One region of the Geobacillus sp. FSL W8-0026 genome, then DNA from elsewhere that is predicted to be linked to it. Evidence: a T-box and tRNA genes for the amino acid it is inferred to sense, from the RefSeq annotation. Region 1 holds a T-box; the other holds one or more tRNA genes.
The links. A T-box is a leader RNA that pairs with one kind of tRNA and senses whether it is charged. The one in region 1 lies ahead of NST29_RS05055 (valine--tRNA ligase), so its partner is inferred to be a tRNA-Val.
Positions count from the first base shown of each region.

Region 2: it encodes a tRNA-Val, which carries the amino acid that the T-box ahead of NST29_RS05055 (valine--tRNA ligase) is inferred to sense. The anticodon was not compared.

Region 1 covers NZ_CP150194.1:997,912-1,007,486, forward strand. Annotated here, with positions in the region: gene spoVID (stage VI sporulation protein D) at 1-638, shown strand, start outside; gene ysxE (spore coat protein YsxE) at 682-1,713, shown strand; gene NST29_RS05050 (hypothetical protein) at 1,970-2,158, opposite strand; T-box leader at 2,301-2,764, shown strand; gene NST29_RS05055 (valine--tRNA ligase) at 2,852-5,494, shown strand; gene NST29_RS05060 (folylpolyglutamate synthase/dihydrofolate synthase family protein) at 5,628-6,920, shown strand; gene NST29_RS05065 (VWA domain-containing protein) at 7,000-9,575, shown strand, end outside.
Region 2 covers NZ_CP150194.1:86,108-95,682, forward strand. Annotated here, with positions in the region: gene dusB (tRNA dihydrouridine synthase DusB) at 1-706, shown strand, start outside; gene lysS (lysine--tRNA ligase) at 981-2,465, shown strand; rRNA gene rrf (5S ribosomal RNA) at 2,705-2,821, shown strand; tRNA gene NST29_RS00445 (tRNA-Val) at 2,830-2,905, shown strand; tRNA gene NST29_RS00450 (tRNA-Lys) at 3,189-3,264, shown strand; tRNA gene NST29_RS00455 (tRNA-Leu) at 3,275-3,359, shown strand; tRNA gene NST29_RS00460 (tRNA-Gly) at 3,369-3,443, shown strand; tRNA gene NST29_RS00465 (tRNA-Leu) at 3,475-3,560, shown strand; tRNA gene NST29_RS00470 (tRNA-Arg) at 3,564-3,637, shown strand; tRNA gene NST29_RS00475 (tRNA-Pro) at 3,642-3,715, shown strand; tRNA gene NST29_RS00480 (tRNA-Ala) at 3,729-3,801, shown strand; rRNA gene NST29_RS00485 (16S ribosomal RNA) at 4,020-5,577, shown strand; rRNA gene NST29_RS00490 (23S ribosomal RNA) at 5,934-8,862, shown strand; rRNA gene rrf (5S ribosomal RNA) at 9,085-9,201, shown strand; gene NST29_RS00500 (CtsR family transcriptional regulator) at 9,441-9,575, shown strand, end outside.

The DNA of each region.
Region 1 (9,575 bases):
ATGAGTTGGGCGACAATGGCCGGTTGGTGGTGACCGCCGATATTTCCATCAGCGGCATCAGCGACGCGCCGCTCGCTTCCGAGTTGCCGGCTGATGAGGAAGAAGAGCCGCTGTTTGCCCCGTTTGAATCAGTGGCCCGCAAAGAGGTGGATGATCCCGAACCGTCTGCATTCGCTTCTCCTTTTCGCTATGAAGCGGATGAATCATCGGCGCTTGCCGCTAGCCGCCATGAAGAAGTAGAAAATGAAACAGAGCCGTTTCTGCCGCTTGAGACGGAAACGAAGGCGGTCAGCGCGCCAGCGGATGACGAGACCGATTCCCTCTTGCCGTCCGCCGAGGCCAAAGTATCGATCGGGGCGGCGAAAAAAGAGAAGGAAGAAGGGACAGAGGAGACGAAAACGAAAAGCGAAAATGCGCTCTATTTGACAAAACTGTTTGCGAAAAGCGAGACGGAAGAGTTTACGAAAGTGAAAATTTGCATCGTCCAGCAAGGGGATTCGTTGGACAAGATTGCGGAACGATATGAGGTGACCGTTTCTCAGCTTTTGCGCGCCAACGATTTGGAAAGCCCGGATGACGTCCACGAAGGGCAGCTGCTCTATATTCCGGCCATGGCGGGAAGCCGTTCGTTCTCATGAACAGGGTGCTTTCCGCTTCTTTTGCCGTCAAGGGGGCATCACGATGGATGGACGGTTTGCCAGCCAGCGCGCTCTGCTTGCCCAATATGGGGTGACGCCGGAGCGCATCGAACAGCGGGGCAAAGTAGCGAAAGTGTACACGACAAACGGCGTTTTCGCTTTAAAGGCGCTCCATGACGAACGGGAGGCGGCAGCGGTTTGGCAGTCGCTTCGCTACTATGGCCGCCGTTGTCCGCCGGTGTACGGGACGCGCCAACAGTCACCGTTTGCGGTCGATGGAGGCCGCCTTTATTATTTGCAGGCTTGGCATGATCAAGGGGTGAAAGCGGACGACGAGGTTGTCCGCTCTTTCTTTCGCGGGTTGGCCGAGCTGCACCGCGCCACCATCCGCACGGTGGCGGTAAAAGAGGAAGAAATCGAAGCGTACCGCCAGCAAAAAAAGAACGAATGGCAACGAGCGCGAGCTTTATGGGAAGAGCGAGTCGAAACGTATGAATCGGCGTGGTACATGTCGCCGTTTCAGCTCCAATGCTGCACCTATTTTCATGAAGTGATGCGCGCGTATTCGTTCGCCGAGGAGCAGTTGGCTGCGTGGGAGGAGGCGCTCAAGGAAACGAAGCAATGGCGGACGGCTTGGGTGCACGGAAAAGCGCGCCTCTCCCACTACGTGGCGCCGTATTGGATCAGCTGGGAGCGGGCGCATTGGAATTCGCCGGTATACGATTTGATCGCCGCGTTTCGCACCCATGTTCAAACGTTTCCGCCGCTTGCGCGGGCGTGGTTTGATGGCATCGATGAATATGAAAAAGCGCTGCCACTATCCGCCGGGGAGCGGGCGTTTTTATACGGCCACTTGGCCGAGCCGCGCGGGTTTGTCCGCTGTTTGGAGCGATATGAAGCCACCCGGCGGACGGAACGGAACGAGCGGGCCTACGTCGCCGCCTTGCAGCGCTGTTATTTTGCCTTTAAAAACATGGAAGCGGTCGTCATGCATCTTGTCCAGCGCGATGCCGCACAGCAACAAAAAGAGATGAGTGACGCCGAAGCGCCGATCGATGAACACGGTCAAGGCTAAATCCATCCTCGAACAGAAATCCGGAAACGCCTATGAGGCCGGTGATTTAGGGAAAAATACTGCTGATCCCATCTGTTTCTCAATTAGAGAAACCTTGCACAATCAACTTTCTTTTCTGAATGAACATGCCGCCGATTCGTGTGTGACAGCGGTTTTTCACCAGCCTTCTATGGCCATGGAAGCCGAAAACGTTGGTGAAAAACCGTTCGTTGCCTTGAGCGATGATAAGTTGAATGTTTGTTTTACATCCCATTTTCTAAATCCATTCCAAACGGAACGCGACAGCCGCCAACACAAGAATGGCCAATAAAAGCACGTCAAACGTTGTCGGCAGCAAAATGGTGCGGATCGCCTGAAAAACGGCGAGCGGAATGATCACTTGGGCGCAGATGGCGCGCACTTGCCGCAGCCACGGCGGCCATGAGTACGGATTGAAACGCCGCATCGGTCGTCCCTCCTTCTCCGGTTTACTATACAATATGAGACGGGCGAACGTTTGTCACCAAATGGCTTTCTGTCGAATAAATCAATAAAAACTTGGCAAAGATGATGGACAATGGTAGTATAATAATCGAACGACGATGACGATAAAAGCGAAGACGGGGAGGAGTACAGCGGCCCGCGCCTGCAGAGAGGGAAATCAGAAGCTGCGAGATTTCCTAGGATGGCGGCTGCTGGAAGGTCGCCCTTGAGCTGCTTCGTTGAAAGGCGCTGCTGCCGAGTAGAGGAAGCCGGTTGATTGCCGTTATGCCAATGAAGCGCTTAAGCCCTAGAGGGCGGTGGTTGAAAAACGCCGTTTCAAGATGCCTTTTTCCCAAGCCGGAGATGCGGCTGTGGTATGGGAACGGCGCTCTGCTTCCATCCTCTAGATCGCTGGTGAGAACGGTTGTTTCTCTTGAGCAGTGGGGAGCGTGCGAAAGGCGGTCCTGATGCGACAGGGCTTTTCGATTTGAGAAACGAGGTTGGGAAGCGTCCGGCTCCCTTCCATCCCCAGCCTTCTAGGCTTAAGAAAAAAGGTGGTACCGCGAAAGCAGCTCCTTTCGTCCTTTTCGGATGAAAGGGGCTTTTTTGCTTGCCGATCGGATGATGCACTCCGTAGGCAACAGCTATTGTCGATCACATGAAGGAGGGAACAAAAGTGGCACAGCATGAAGTGTCAATGCCGCCCAAATACGACCATCGCGCCGTTGAGGCGGGGCGTTATGAATGGTGGCTGAAAGGCAAGTTTTTTGAAGCGACCGGCGATCCGGACAAACAACCGTTTACGATCGTCATTCCGCCGCCGAACGTCACCGGCAAACTGCATTTGGGGCATGCGTGGGATACGACGCTGCAAGACATCATTACCCGCATGAAGCGGATGCAAGGCTATGACGTTCTTTGGCTTCCAGGGATGGATCACGCCGGCATCGCCACCCAGGCGAAAGTGGAAGAGAAGCTGCGCCAGCAAGGATTGTCGCGCTACGATTTAGGCCGGGAAAAATTTTTGGAAGAAACGTGGAAATGGAAAGAAGAATACGCCGGCCATATTCGCAGCCAATGGGCAAAATTAGGGCTTGGCCTCGATTACACGCGCGAGCGGTTTACGCTGGATGAAGGGCTCTCCAAAGCGGTGCGCGAAGTGTTCGTCTCGCTTTACCGGAAAGGGCTCATTTACCGCGGCGAGTACATCATCAACTGGGACCCGGTGACGAAAACGGCGTTGTCGGACATTGAGGTGGTGTATAAAGAAGTAAAAGGCGCGCTCTATCATTTGCGCTATCCGCTCGCCGACGGCTCGGGCTACATTGAAGTGGCGACGACCCGTCCGGAAACGATGCTCGGCGACACGGCTGTGGCGGTTCATCCGGATGATGAGCGGTATAAGCACTTGATCGGCAAAATGGTGAAATTGCCGATCGTCGGCCGCGAAATTCCGATCATTGCCGATGAATATGTCGATATGGAATTCGGCTCCGGGGCGGTCAAAATTACGCCGGCGCACGACCCGAACGATTTTGAAATCGGCAACCGCCACAACTTGCCGCGCATTCTCGTCATGAACGAAGACGGCACGATGAATGAAAACGCCATGCAATACCAAGGGCTTGACCGGTTTGAATGCCGGAAGCAAATCGTCCGCGATTTGCAGGAGCAAGGCGTCCTCTTTAAAATCGAGGAACACGTCCACTCGGTCGGCCATAGCGAGCGGAGCGGCGCGGTCGTTGAACCGTATTTGTCAACGCAATGGTTCGTGAAAATGAAGCCGCTCGCTGAAGCCGCCATCAAGCTCCAGCAAACGGACGGAAAAGTGCAGTTCGTGCCGGAGCGGTTTGAAAAAACGTACTTGCACTGGCTGGAAAACATCCGCGACTGGTGCATTTCGCGCCAGCTTTGGTGGGGGCACCGGATTCCGGCGTGGTACCATAAAGAAACGGGTGACATTTACGTCGACCATGAGCCGCCGAAAGACATTGAAAACTGGGAGCAAGACCCCGACGTGCTTGATACGTGGTTCAGCTCGGCGCTTTGGCCGTTCTCGACAATGGGGTGGCCGGATACCGACTCGCCGGACTACAAGCGCTATTACCCGACCGATGTGCTTGTCACCGGCTATGACATCATTTTCTTCTGGGTATCGCGCATGATTTTCCAAGGGCTTGAGTTCACCGGAAAGCGGCCGTTTAAAGACGTGTTGATCCACGGTCTTGTCCGCGATGCCCAAGGACGAAAAATGAGCAAGTCGCTCGGCAACGGCGTCGATCCGATGGATGTGATCGACCAGTACGGCGCCGATGCGCTCCGCTATTTCTTGGCGACCGGCAGCTCGCCGGGCCAAGATTTGCGCTTCAGCACGGAAAAAGTCGAAGCGACGTGGAATTTTGCTAACAAAATTTGGAACGCCTCGCGCTTTGCCTTGATGAACATGGGCGGCATGACGTACGACGAGCTCGATTTGAGCGGCGAAAAAACGGTCGCCGACCATTGGATTTTAACGCGCTTAAACGAAACGATCGACACGGTGACAAAGCTCGCCGACAAATACGAGTTTGGCGAAGCCGGGCGCACGCTGTACAACTTTATTTGGGACGATTTGTGCGACTGGTACATTGAAATGGCGAAACTGCCGCTGTACGGTGATGATGAGGCGGCGAAAAAGACGACGCGTTCGGTGTTGGCGTATGTGCTTGACAACACGATGCGCCTGCTTCATCCGTTCATGCCGTTCATTACCGAGGAAATTTGGCAAAACTTGCCGCATGACGGCGAATCGATCACCGTTGCTCCGTGGCCGCAAGTGCGTCCCGAACTGTCGAACGAAGAAGCGGCTGAAGAAATGCGGCTGCTTGTGGACATCATCCGCGCGGTCCGAAACATTCGCGCTGAAGTGAACACGCCGCCGAGCAAGCCGATTGCGCTCTACATTAAGACAAAAGACGAGCACGTGCGGGAAGCGCTTTTGAAAAACCGCGCTTATTTGGAACGGTTCTGCAATCCGAGCGAGCTGGTCATCGACACCGATGTCCCGGCGCCGGAAAAAGCGATGACCGCCGTCGTCACCGGGGCGGAGCTTATTTTGCCGCTTGAAGGGCTGATCAATATTGAAGAAGAAATCAAGCGGCTTGAAAAAGAGCTTGACAAGTGGAACAACGAAGTCGAGCGCGTCGAAAAGAAACTGGCCAACGAAGGCTTTTTGGCGAAAGCGCCGGCCCATGTCGTCGAAGAAGAGCGGCGCAAGCGGCAAGATTACATCGAAAAACGCGAAGCGGTGAAAGCGCGCCTCGCTGAGCTGAAACGGTAGACAAACGATCTTGCGGTTGATTATGATGAAGACGAATCCGCCATCAGGCGGGTTCGTCTTTTTCGCTGGCGGAAGCCGTCCGGCCCATCGCCAGCCTTTCGATCTTGATCTTCTCAAGGGAGGAGTCGTGAAGATGATCCGCACATATGAGGAAGCCGTCGCTTGGATTCACGGGCGGCTGCGGCTTGGCATGAAGCCGGGGCTAAAACGGATGGAATGGATGATGGAAAAACTCGGCCACCCGGAGCGCCGCGTCCGCGCCGTCCATATCGGCGGAACGAACGGAAAAGGGTCGACGGTCGCTTATTTGCGCTCGATTTTGCAGGCGGCGGGGTATTCGGTCGGGACGTTCACTTCGCCGTATGTCGAGCAGTTCAACGAACGGATCAGCGTCAACGGCGAACCGATCGGAGATGAAGAAATCGTGGAGCTAGTGCGAGTCGTTCAGCCGCTCGCGGACGAGCTTGAACGGACGGAACTTGGCGGACCGACCGAATTTGAAGTGATTACCGCCATGATGCTCTATTACTTTGGCAAACAACACATTCAAGATATCGTGCTCATTGAAGTCGGACTCGGCGGCCGGCTCGATTCGACGAACGTCATTTATCCGCTCGTTTCCGTCATTACGAACGTCAGCTATGACCATATGAACATCTTAGGCGATACACTTGGGCAAATTGCCGCTGAGAAAGCGGGAATCATCAAATCCGGCGTGCCGCTCGTGACAGCGGTCAACGAGCCAGAGGCGTGGGAGGTGATCGTCAAGACGGCCGCGGAGCGGAAAGCGAAAACATATCGGCTCGGCGTTGATTTTACCGTCTCCGACCAGCAAACGACCGCGGAAGGGGAGCAATTTTCGCTTGTCACGCCGTTTTCTGAATACCGCGATGTGCGCATTCACATGCCCGGCGCCCATCAAGTCGAAAACGCGGCGGTGGCGGTGATGGCGGCCGAACTATTGCGGCTTGGCTATTCATTTTTGATCGACCCGGAGCATATCGCCGCTGGGCTGGCTTCAGCTGCTTGGCCCGGCCGCTTTGAGAAGGTGAGCGACAAACCGCTCGTCATTGTCGACGGCGCCCATAACGAAGCCGGCATCCGCGCGCTCGTGGACACGGTGCGCGCGCATTACCCGGACAAACGCATCCACGTCTTGTTTGCCGCGTTGGCGGACAAGCCGCTTGCGCCAATGATCCGGCTGCTTGACGAGCTGGCTGACACGATCACGTTTACGACGTTCGATTTTCCGCGCGCCGCTCAAGCAGAAGCATTAGCCGCTCTCTCTTCCCACCCGCAGAAGGACGCTGCCAATGATTGGACCGGCTGGATTCGCGCCCAGCAAGAACAGATGGGAGATGACGAGCTGTTAGTTGTCACCGGGTCGCTGTACTTTATTTCAGACGTAAAAAAACAGTTCCGATAAGAAAATTTTTCTATCGATAATGGTTGAACGATGGTATAATAGAAATATAGGAAAATTGTCGCGAAACGGGGAGAGGAGCATGGAGAAAAGGGGGATTTTGCGCGCGCTTTTCGCGCTCGGATGGGTGTTTTGGCTTATGTTTGTCGTAGGCGGGAAGGAGGCACCGGTGCAAGCGGCAACGCTTCCCTCGCTCCAATGGCAGTTCACTTCCTCGCAGCCGGAGTACGCCAAACCGCCTAACGGCGATGCCCAAGGCCGGCTCGATGTGACGCTCATTCCGCAAGGAGCGGTGTCAGGAGTGATTCGCCCGCCGATCGATGTCGTCTTTGTCATGGACGTATCCGGTTCCATGACCTTAACCAAGCTGCAAAGCGCCAAATCCGCTTTGCAAACAGCGGTCAGCTACTTTAAGGAGAATTCCAATGTCAATGACCGCTTCGCGTTCATTCCATTTTCCGATGGCGTGCGTTTTGACAGCCTTGTTCCGTTTGACGCCAATGCGAACGTCATCAACCAGCTTGACGCGATTTTGCAGAAAGGAAACAGCCTGACGGCCAATGGTGGAACGAACTATTCAGCCGCTTTGTCGCTCGCCCGGTCGTATTTTAATGATCCGGCGCGGAAAAAGTACATCATTTTCTTGACCGATGGAATGCCGACGGTGCTGAATACGACGAGCACGATCACCTATAAGGAGATCAAAAAAACGTTTTCCGGCTGGAAGTACGGGGACAAGGTGACCGCTTCGATCCCGGTGACGTACACCTTGTATAGCAACGGAAAAGATGCAAGCATTCAGTTTGTCGATCGTAACGGATATAAGCGGTTGTTTCTTAACAATGGCGCCGATTATGTAAACGGCTGGCTGTTTTCTTGGGACAATGACTATCCGTTTACGTATTCGACGTTGGAAGACAACATTCGCGATGATGCGGTCAATATAGCGAAAGACCTTGGCAAAAACAACATCACTCTCTATTCGATTGGCTTCGGCAGTGATGGCGATGTCGATATGGACTATTTGCGGACGCTTTCGATGATGACCGGAGGGGAAGCGCGGCAAGGGACGCCGCAAAACTTGAACGCTTTGTTCCAGCAGTTTTCCCGGCTGGCCAACACTCCCGCGCTCACTGGCACGGTCCGCATTCCGCTTTCGTCGCTCGGCGGCAACGTTTCGATTGCCGAGAACGGACAAGTGCGGCTCGATGAAAGCAAACAAAACGCCTATATTTCTTTTTCCATTCCGTATTCATCAGGACAAGGGACGCCAAATCCTATCACCGTGTCCATTCCGGTGGCGTTCAAGGCAACAGGGACGTACACGTTTCAAGCGGAATTAACGTATCGGGACGTCTACGGTCAGCTCCAGCCGGTGACAACGAAAACGGTAATGGTCACCGTCAAGGCGGAAGCCCCGCCATGGTTTGATGGAACGGTCAAGCTGCAGGGGCTGACGAAACCGATCGACCAACTCGTTAAGCAAGGGGCAACGGACGGCGATGACAACCGCTTCCGTGTTGCTTATTCATTGGCGTTGAAAGGATATGTCGGCAATGTCTCTGGGACGATCAGCAATGTCCGCATCATTCAAGAGCTTCCGGACGGAATCTCGGTCATCCCCGACGGAAAAGTAGCAACGTTTGTCAATAACGGAAAACGTTACGCGCAGTGGTCGTTCGGCGGGCAAACCTTTGACTACAGCCAGCTGAACAAGCTGACGCTGACCGCGCAATGGGTCATGCAAGCCGACTACGCCATGAGCGGCACCCAATTGCCGCCGGCGCTCGTAACGTTCACCGACAGCCGCTACGGCGAGCGGACTTCGACGCTCACGCCGCCGTCGGAACGAATCGGAATGAAGGTGCGTTTGGATGATTTTCCGAATGTTTATTATGAAGGGGATGAAAGCGGGCTGATCACCAAATGGCAAGGGGTCGACATCGTGGGAAGAACGAAGCATCCTAACTCCTATGGACTGCTGCAGCTGCCGGTCAAAGCGCTGCAATACGATCCGAGCGATGACGGGGTGCTACTTGTCACCTATAGCAACGGCCAGACGGTGCCCGTGTATATTAAGCCGCATCTAGCCGTCACGACGTCCGCCGGCGCTGTGGCAAACGGAGCGACAGCGTACGAAGCGCCGACGGTCAAGTTGACCGGACCCGTGGCCGGCGAAGGGGTGTCGTATCGCTATCAGATCGTTCGAAATGGGGTCCCGGATGCTTGGGTAGCGCTCCCTTCACCGTATGAAATCGCCATTTCGAACGACGGGGCGTATACGGTCACTGTCCAGTCGTCGGGAGGGTTGACGAGGGGAACAGGATTGGCGAGCGCGTCGTTTACGTATACGAAGCGGATCAAGGAACTGAACCTCGGCTATCAACCAACAATGGATGTCGGTGGCGAGCAAAGGATTTCGGTGACGATCGTGCCGAGCGATGCGAGTAACAAAACGTTAGTATGGTCGTCGAGCGATCCGGCGGTGGCTGTTGTGCAAAATGGACTAGTAACGGCGCTCAAGCCGGGAACGGTGGCCATCACGGTGCGCTCTACAGATGGAGGAAATGCATCAGCGACGGCATCGATTCAGGTCGTCGATCCGTATGTCGCCCTCGAAGGGATGGCATTTCAGACGCCCATTTACATGAATCGCGG
Region 2 (9,575 bases), 910 kb from region 1:
CATGGGTTGCCCAGTGCCGAAAATTACAAATTGTGACGCTGGAGCGAAATGGCTGCTTGATCCGAATAAAATCTATGATGTCGTTGCCGCGATCGTTGATGCCGTGGAAAAACCGGTCACGGTGAAAATGCGGATCGGTTGGGATGAACAGCACATTTACGCCGTCGAAAACGCTCAAGCTGTCGAGCGCGCCGGCGGCAAAGCTGTCGCTGTCCACGGACGGACAAGGGTGCAAATGTATGAAGGAAAAGCGGATTGGAACATCATCAAGCAAGTGAAAGAAGCGGTCAACATCCCTGTCATCGGCAACGGCGATGTCAAAACGCCGCAAGATGCCAAACGGATGCTGGAAGAGACAGGAGTCGACGGTGTCATGATCGGGCGGGCGGCGCTCGGCAATCCGTGGATGATCTACCGCACGGTCCGCTATTTAGAAACGGGGGAACTCATCCCCGAACCGACGCCGCGGGAAAAAATCGATGTTTGCCTGTTGCATTTGGATCGGTTGATTGCCTTAAAAGGCGAGTATATCGCCGTAAAAGAAATGCGCAAACACGCAGCTTGGTATTTAAAAGGGATTCGTGGGGCGGCGAAAATCCGCAATGCCATCAACGAATGCGAAACGCGAGACGAATTGGCCGCGCTGCTGCTTCAAGTAGCGGAAGAAGCAGAAGCCCAAGCAGCGGCGAACGCCGAAGCTGTTTAGCGTCGCTTTGCAAGACGGTTCCTGCTCCGAAGCAAAGGGAGAGTGGGGAATGCGTCAAGACGCAACCGAAGGCGGTGATCGAACCGTGGGGCGCATGGGGATCGCTCAGCCCATTTTCCGGCATAAGATGGGATGATCGGAGAAGCCCCCGTCTTCTATGCATGACCATAGAAGATGACATGGTCCAACAAGGACGATGTTCATGCAGGGGAGAACTGCCAGCGGGCGCTGGCAGTATTTTTCGTAAAAAATCGCTAAATGGAGTGAATGAGCTATGAGCCACGAGGAATTGAACGACCAACTACTCGTCCGCAGGGAAAAGCTGAAAAAAATCGAAGAATTGGGCGTCGACCCGTTTGGCAAACGGTTCGAGCGCACGCACAAGGCACAAGAGCTATTTGAACTATACGGTGAATGGTCAAAAGAGCAGCTAGAAGAAAACCCGATCGAAGTCGCTATCGCCGGTCGCATCATGACTAAGCGCGGCAAAGGCAAAGCGGGATTTGCCCACATCCAAGACGTTACAGGGCAAATCCAAATTTATGTCCGCCAAGACGATGTCGGCGAACAACAGTACGAACTGTTTAAAATCTCCGATCTTGGCGATATCGTTGGCGTGCGTGGCACGGTGTTCAAAACAAAAGTCGGCGAACTTTCCATTAAGGTGTCGTCGTACGAATTTTTGACCAAGTCGTTGCGCCCGCTGCCTGAGAAGTACCACGGCCTTAAGGACATTGAGCAGCGCTACCGCCAGCGTTATCTCGATTTAATCATGAATCCGGAAAGCAAGAAGACGTTTATTACTCGCAGTTTGATCATCCAATCAATGCGGCGGTATCTTGACAGCCATGGTTATTTGGAAGTTGAAACGCCGATGATGCACGCTGTGGCTGGAGGCGCTGCGGCGCGTCCGTTCATTACGCATCATAACGCATTGGATATGACGCTTTATATGCGAATCGCCATCGAGCTCCATTTAAAACGGCTCATCGTTGGCGGTTTGGAAAAAGTGTACGAGATCGGCCGCGTTTTCCGGAACGAGGGCATTTCCACCCGTCATAATCCGGAGTTTACGATGCTCGAATTGTACGAGGCGTACGCCGATTTCCGCGACATCATGAAACTGACCGAAAATTTGATCGCCCACATCGCCAATGAAGTGCTCGGAACGACGAAAATTCAATACGGCGAACATACCGTTGACTTAACGCCCGAATGGCGGCGCCTCCATATGGTTGACGCCATCAAGGAATATGTTGGCGTCGATTTCTGGCGACAGATGAGCGACGAAGAGGCGCGGGAGCTGGCGAAAGAACATGGCGTGGAAGTCGCTCCCCACATGACCTTTGGCCATATTGTCAACGAGTTTTTTGAACAAAAAGTCGAGTCCCATCTCATCCAGCCGACGTTTATTTACGGCCATCCGGTTGAAATTTCGCCATTGGCCAAGAAAAATCCGGACGACCCGCGTTTTACCGACCGATTTGAGCTGTTTATCGTCGGGCGCGAACATGCCAATGCCTTTACCGAACTGAACGACCCGATCGATCAGCGTCAACGCTTCGAGGCGCAGCTAAAAGAGCGCGAACAAGGAAACGATGAAGCGCATGAAATGGACGAGGACTTCCTTGAAGCGCTTGAATACGGCATGCCGCCAACAGGCGGGCTTGGCATCGGCGTGGATCGCTTGGTGATGCTCTTGACCAACTCGCCGTCCATTCGTGACGTGCTGCTCTTCCCACAGATGCGCCATAAATGATAGCGATCGTCCCCTGTTTCTTTCCTTGACAGGGGACGATTGGCTATTGACTTTAAAACAAGAAGCGTATAGAATAAAAGTCGTCTTTATGAACGAAGATAAAAAATCATCGTTGACAAACCGTTTTTGGTGTGCTATATTGTGATAGCATGCTGAAATGACAATCGTTGCGTTCAAAAATAAAGATTGTATTGACAAACGCAACAATTTGGCTATAATATGACTTGTCTAATTGGTCGCCTAGTGGTGATAGCGGAGGGGAAACACCCGTTCCCATCCCGAACACGGAAGTTAAGCCCTCCAGCGCCGATGGTAGTTGGGGCCAGCGCCCCTGCAAGAGTAGGTCGCTGCTAGGCGATGGCGTGGAGGATTAGCTCAGCTGGGAGAGCACTTGCCTTACAAGCAAGGGGTCGGCGGTTCGATCCCGTCATCCTCCACCATCTTAACTTATCCCTTTGGCGCAACAACGAGCGCTGCATCGTCGAGTTAACTACGAGTTGCCTCGACGCACTTAGCTTCCTCGAAATGGCTCGTAGAGGAAGAGGCAGGTAGAGCTCATCAGTACTTAGAGTGTTATGATGACATGAGCCATTCACTCAGTAGGTAGAGCAACGAGCGCTACATCTTTGAAATTGCTGCGAGTTGTCCCGACGCACTCGGCATCCTTGGATCAGCTAGCAGAGGAAGGGACATCGTCAGAGATCTGAGTGTATACCAAACTATGAGCCATTAGCTCAGTAGGTAGAGCATCTGACTTTTAATCAGAGGGTCGGAGGTTCGAGTCCTCCATGGCTCACCACAATTGATTTGCGGGTGTGGCGGAATTGGCAGACGCGCTAGATTCAGGGTCTAGTGCCCTTTACGGGCGTGGGGGTTCGAGTCCCTTCACCCGCATAAAACTGGGCGGAAGTAGTTCAGTGGTAGAACACCACCTTGCCAAGGTGGGGGTCGCGGGTTCGAGTCCCGTCTTCCGCTCCATTTATTTGTCTTTAATCGATTTCGCCTGTTAGCCGGGGTGGCGGAATTGGCAGACGCACAGGACTTAAAATCCTGGGGTAGGTAACTACCGTGCCGGTTCGAGTCCGGCCCTCGGCACTTGCGCTCGTAGCTCAATTGGATAGAGCATCTGACTACGGATCAGAAGGTTAGGGGTTCGAATCCTCTCGAGCGCGTTAGCGGGAAGTAGCTCAGCTTGGTAGAGCACATGGTTTGGGACCATGGGGTCGCAGGTTCAAATCCTGTCTTCCCGATCGCGGAGCACGTGGGGCCTTAGCTCAGCTGGGAGAGCGCCTGCTTTGCACGCAGGAGGTCATCGGTTCGATCCCGATAGGCTCCATCCTCGTTCCTTGAAAACTGAACGAAACGAAGCGCAACGAAAGGCTGAGGCCGCTTGCCTATCGGCGAAACGCGCTGGAGGGCCTGCGAGGAGGCTATCGCCGCCGCAGCAGGACCGAAGCGTCGCGAGCCGATAGCGGCCGAAGCTAGACAATACGAAAAGCGGAGGTCGCTCGGCGCCTTTGGCGCTGCGGCTGAAGCAAAAAGCCAATCAACTTTCTTTTGGAGAGTTTGATCCTGGCTCAGGACGAACGCTGGCGGCGTGCCTAATACATGCAAGTCGAGCGGACCGAATGAGAGCTTGCTCTTATTTGGTCAGCGGCGGACGGGTGAGTAACACGTGGGCAACCTGCCCGCAAGACCGGGATAACTCCGGGAAACCGGAGCTAATACCGGATAACACCGAAGACCGCATGGTCTTTGGTTGAAAGGCGGCCTTTGGCTGTCACTTGCGGATGGGCCCGCGGCGCATTAGCTAGTTGGTGAGGTAACGGCTCACCAAGGCGACGATGCGTAGCCGGCCTGAGAGGGTGACCGGCCACACTGGGACTGAGACACGGCCCAGACTCCTACGGGAGGCAGCAGTAGGGAATCTTCCGCAATGGGCGAAAGCCTGACGGAGCGACGCCGCGTGAGCGAAGAAGGCCTTCGGGTCGTAAAGCTCTGTTGTGAGGGACGAAGGAGCGCCGTTTGAACAAGGCGGCGCGGTGACGGTACCTCACGAGAAAGCCCCGGCTAACTACGTGCCAGCAGCCGCGGTAATACGTAGGGGGCGAGCGTTGTCCGGAATTATTGGGCGTAAAGCGCGCGCAGGCGGCTCCTTAAGTCTGATGTGAAAGCCCACGGCTCAACCGTGGAGGGTCATTGGAAACTGGGGAGCTTGAGTGCAGGAGAGGGGAGCGGAATTCCACGTGTAGCGGTGAAATGCGTAGAGATGTGGAGGAACACCAGTGGCGAAGGCGGCTCTCTGGCCTGTAACTGACGCTGAGGCGCGAAAGCGTGGGGAGCAAACAGGATTAGATACCCTGGTAGTCCACGCCGTAAACGATGAGTGCTAAGTGTTAGAGGGGTCACACCCTTTAGTGCTGCAGCTAACGCGATAAGCACTCCGCCTGGGGAGTACGGCCGCAAGGCTGAAACTCAAAGGAATTGACGGGGGCCCGCACAAGCGGTGGAGCATGTGGTTTAATTCGAAGCAACGCGAAGAACCTTACCAGGTCTTGACATCCCCTGACCACCCAAGAGATTGGGCGTTCCCCCTTCGGGGGGACAGGGTGACAGGTGGTGCATGGTTGTCGTCAGCTCGTGTCGTGAGATGTTGGGTTAAGTCCCGCAACGAGCGCAACCCTCGCCTCTCGTTGCCAGCATTCAGTTGGGCACTCTAGAGGGACTGCCGGCGACAAGTCGGAGGAAGGTGGGGATGACGTCAAATCATCATGCCCCTTATGACCTGGGCTACACACGTGCTACAATGGGCGGTACAAAGGGCAGCGAACCCGCGAGGGGGAGCGAATCCCAAAAAGCCGCTCTCAGTTCGGATTGCAGGCTGCAACTCGCCTGCATGAAGCCGGAATCGCTAGTAATCGCGGATCAGCATGCCGCGGTGAATACGTTCCCGGGCCTTGTACACACCGCCCGTCACACCACGAGAGCTTGCAACACCCGAAGTCGGTGCGGTAACCCTGACGGGAGCCAGCCGCCGAAGGTGGGGCAAGTGATTGGGGTGAAGTCGTAACAAGGTAGCCGTACCGGAAGGTGCGGCTGGATCACCTCCTTTCTAAGGGGAAAAGCGAAGGTCGCCCGCCTATCGGCGAAACGCGCTGGAGGGCCTGCGAGGAGGCTATGCCGCCGCAGCAGGACCGAAGCGTCGCGAGCCGATGGCGGTCGGAGCTAGACAATACGAAAAGCGAAGGTCGCTAATGGCCAATCATTCACCAATCGCGCTTTCGTTTCGTTCAGTTTTGAAGGAATGAGAATTCCTTCCACTGCTTCGTTTGCGTCTGCGTCTACAAGTGAATCCAGAGAAGCTAGATTCCTCGACGCAAACCAGCGAAGAAGCAAGCTCAATGGAGCGACTTCGTTCCTTGAAAACTAGATAACCGATACACAAAAGGAAGAAGCCGAGACGCTGTAGGTTAAGCTAGAAAGGGCGCACGGTGGATGCCTTGGCACTAGGAGCCGATGAAGGACGGGGCAAACGCCGAAACGCTCCGGGGAGCTGTAAGCAAGCGTCGATCCGGAGATGTCCGAATGGGGGAACCCCCTGTCCGTAATGGGACAGGATCCATGTCTGAATCCATAGGGCATGGAGGGCACACCCGGGGAACTGAAACATCTTAGTACCCGGAGGAGAAGAAAGCAAACGCGATTCCCTGAGTAGCGGCGAGCGAAACGGGAACAGCCCAAACCAAGAGGCGAGTCCTCTTGGGGTTGTAGGACCGCTCATAGGGGAGTGAGAAAGGAACGGGGTAGACGAACCGGTCTGGAACGGCCGGCCAGAGAAGGTGAGAGCCCTGTAGTCGAAACTTCGTTCCCTCCCGAGCGGCTCCTGAGTACGGCGGGACACGGGAAATCCCGTCGGAAGCAGGGAGGACCATCTCCCAAGGCTAAATACTCCCTAGTGACCGATAGTGAACCAGTACCGTGAGGGAAAGGTGAAAAGCACCCCGGAAGGGGAGTGAAAGAGAACCTGAAACCGTGTGCCTACAAGTAGTCAGAGCCCGTTCATGGGTGATGGCGTGCCTTTTGTAGAATGAACCGGCGAGTGACGATGGCGTGCGAGGTTAAGCCGGGAAGGCGGAGCCGCAGCGAAAGCGAGTCTGAACAGGGCGTGAAGTACGTCGTCGTCGACCCGAAACCAGGTGATCTACCCATGTCCAGGGTGAAGGCCGGGTAACACCGGCTGGAGGCCCGAACCCACGCACGTTGAAAAGTGCGGGGATGAGGTGTGGGTAGGGGTGAAATGCCAATCGAACTTGGAGATAGCTGGTTCTCCCCGAAATAGCTTTCGGGCTAGCCTCGGGTGTAAGAGTCTTGGAGGTAGAGCACTGATTGGGCTAGGGGCCCTCATCGGGTTACCGAACCCAGTCAAACTCCGAATGCCAACGACTTATGCCCGGGAGTCAGACTGCGAGTGATAAGATCCGTGGTCGAGAGGGAAACAGCCCAGATCGCCAGCTAAGGCCCCCAAGTGCACGTTCAGTGGAAAAGGATGTGGAGTTGCGAAGACAACCAGGATGTTGGCTTAGAAGCAGCCACCATTTAAAGAGTGCGTAATAGCTCACTGGTCGAGTGACTCTGCGCCGAAAATGTACCGGGGCTAAACGTGCCGCCGAAGCTGCGGGATGACCGTTGGTCATCGGTAGGGGAGCGTTCTAAGGGCAGAGAAGCCAGACCGGAAGGACTGGTGGAGCGCTTAGAAGTGAGAATGCCGGTATGAGTAGCGAAAACAGAGGTGAGAATCCTCTGCGCCGAAAGCCTAAGGGTTCCTGAGGAAGGTTCGTCCGCTCAGGGTTAGTCGGGACCTAAGCCGAGGCCGAAAGGCGTAGGTGATGGGCAACAGGTGGAGATTCCTGTACCACCTCCTTCCCGTTGGAGCGATGGGGGGACGCAGGAGGATAGGGCGAGCAGGCGGCTGGAAGAGCCTGTCCAAGCAGTGAGGCTGGCCAGTAGGCAAATCCGCTGGCCGGAAGGCCAAGCTGTGATGGCGACGGAGTCATCCGGAAGTCCCCGATTTCACACTGCCAAGAAAAGCCTCTAGCGAGGGAAGAGGTGCCCGTACCGCAAACCGACACAGGTAGGCGAGGAGAGAATCCTAAGGCGCGCGGGAGAACTCTCGTTAAGGAACTCGGCAAAATGACCCCGTAACTTCGGGAGAAGGGGTGCTCTTTCGGGTGAAGAGCCTGGAAGAGCCGCAGTGAAAAGGCCCAAGCGACTGTTTATCAAAAACACAGGTCTCTGCGAAGCCGAAAGGCGACGTATAGGGGCTGACACCTGCCCGGTGCTGGAAGGTTAAGGGGAGCGCTGAGCGGAAGCGAAGGTGCGAACCGAAGCCCCAGTAAACGGCGGCCGTAACTATAACGGTCCTAAGGTAGCGAAATTCCTTGTCGGGTAAGTTCCGACCCGCACGAAAGGTGTAACGACTTGGGCGCTGTCTCAACGAGAGACCCGGTGAAATTATACTACCTGTGAAGATGCAGGTTCCCCGCGACAGGACGGAAAGACCCCGTGGAGCTTTACTGCAGCCTGATATGGAATTTTGGTATCGCTTGTACAGGATAGGTGGGAGCCTGAGAAGCCGGAGCGCCAGCTTCGGTGGAGGCGCCGGTGGGATACCACCCTGGCGGTATTGAAATTCTAACCCGCACCCCTTCAGCGGGGTGGGAGACAGTGTCAGGTGGGCAGTTTGACTGGGGCGGTCGCCTCCCAAAAGGTAACGGAGGCGCCCAAAGGTTCCCTCAGAATGGTTGGAAATCATTCGGAGAGTGCAAAGGCACAAGGGAGCTTGACTGCGAGACGGACAGGTCGAGCAGGGACGAAAGTCGGGCTTAGTGATCCGGTGGTTCCGCATGGAAGGGCCATCGCTCAACGGATAAAAGCTACCCCGGGGATAACAGGCTGATCTCCCCCAAGAGTCCACATCGACGGGGAGGTTTGGCACCTCGATGTCGGCTCATCGCATCCTGGGGCTGTAGTCGGTCCCAAGGGTTGGGCTGTTCGCCCATTAAAGCGGTACGCGAGCTGGGTTCAGAACGTCGTGAGACAGTTCGGTCCCTATCCGTCGCGGGCGTAGGAAATTTGCGAGGAGCTGTCCTTAGTACGAGAGGACCGGGATGGACGCACCGCTGGTGTACCAGTTGTCCCGCCAGGGGCACCGCTGGGTAGCTATGTGCGGACGGGATAAGCGCTGAAAGCATCTAAGCGTGAAGCCCCCCTCAAGATGAGATTTCCCATCGCGTTAGGCGAGTAAGATCCCTCGAAGATGACGAGGTCGATAGGTCCGAGGTGGAAGCGTGGCGACACGTGGAGCTGACGGATACTAATCGATCGAGGGCTTAACCTAGAAAAGCGGAGGCCGCCCGCCGATCGGCGAAACGCGCTGGAGGGCCTGCGAGGAGGCTATGCCGCCATAGCAGGACCGAAGCGTCGCGAGCCGATGGCGGCCGGAGCTAGACAGTGTGATACGCGGCTTCTTCCGACGGTTATCTAGTTTTGAAGGAATGCGTTCCTTCTTGACAGGAATTGATTTTCTGGTATAATGATTGATGAAAAACGGAATCGCTTGCCTAGTGGTGATAGCGGAGGGGAAACACCCGTTCCCATCCCGAACACGGAAGTTAAGCCCTCCAGCGCCGATGGTAGTTGGGGCCAGCGCCCCTGCAAGAGTAGGTCGCTGCTAGGCAGTAGATCTTTTAGCACGCCTTTTCTCCAAAAAGAAAAGGCGTGCTTTTTGTTTATCTGTTCTTTTTGACGTTTTGCCATTGGAAAAAGAGGATATTCTATAGATGCCCGCTGTTTTTCAGTAACGCTTGCATTTTTTCGCCATACATTATATAGTAAAAGTAAGGTCAAATATAGTCAAAGTCAACGGATGGATTTGATCGTCTGAGCAGTTCGGTTGTAAGGAAGGTGGGAGGTAGAGTGCCAAACATTTCCGACATTATTGAGCAATATTTAAAGCAAGTTCTCAATATGAGTGATCAAGATATTGTAGAAATTAAGCGAAGTGAAATCGCCAGTAAGTTTCAATGCGTTCCGTCACAAATCAATTATGTC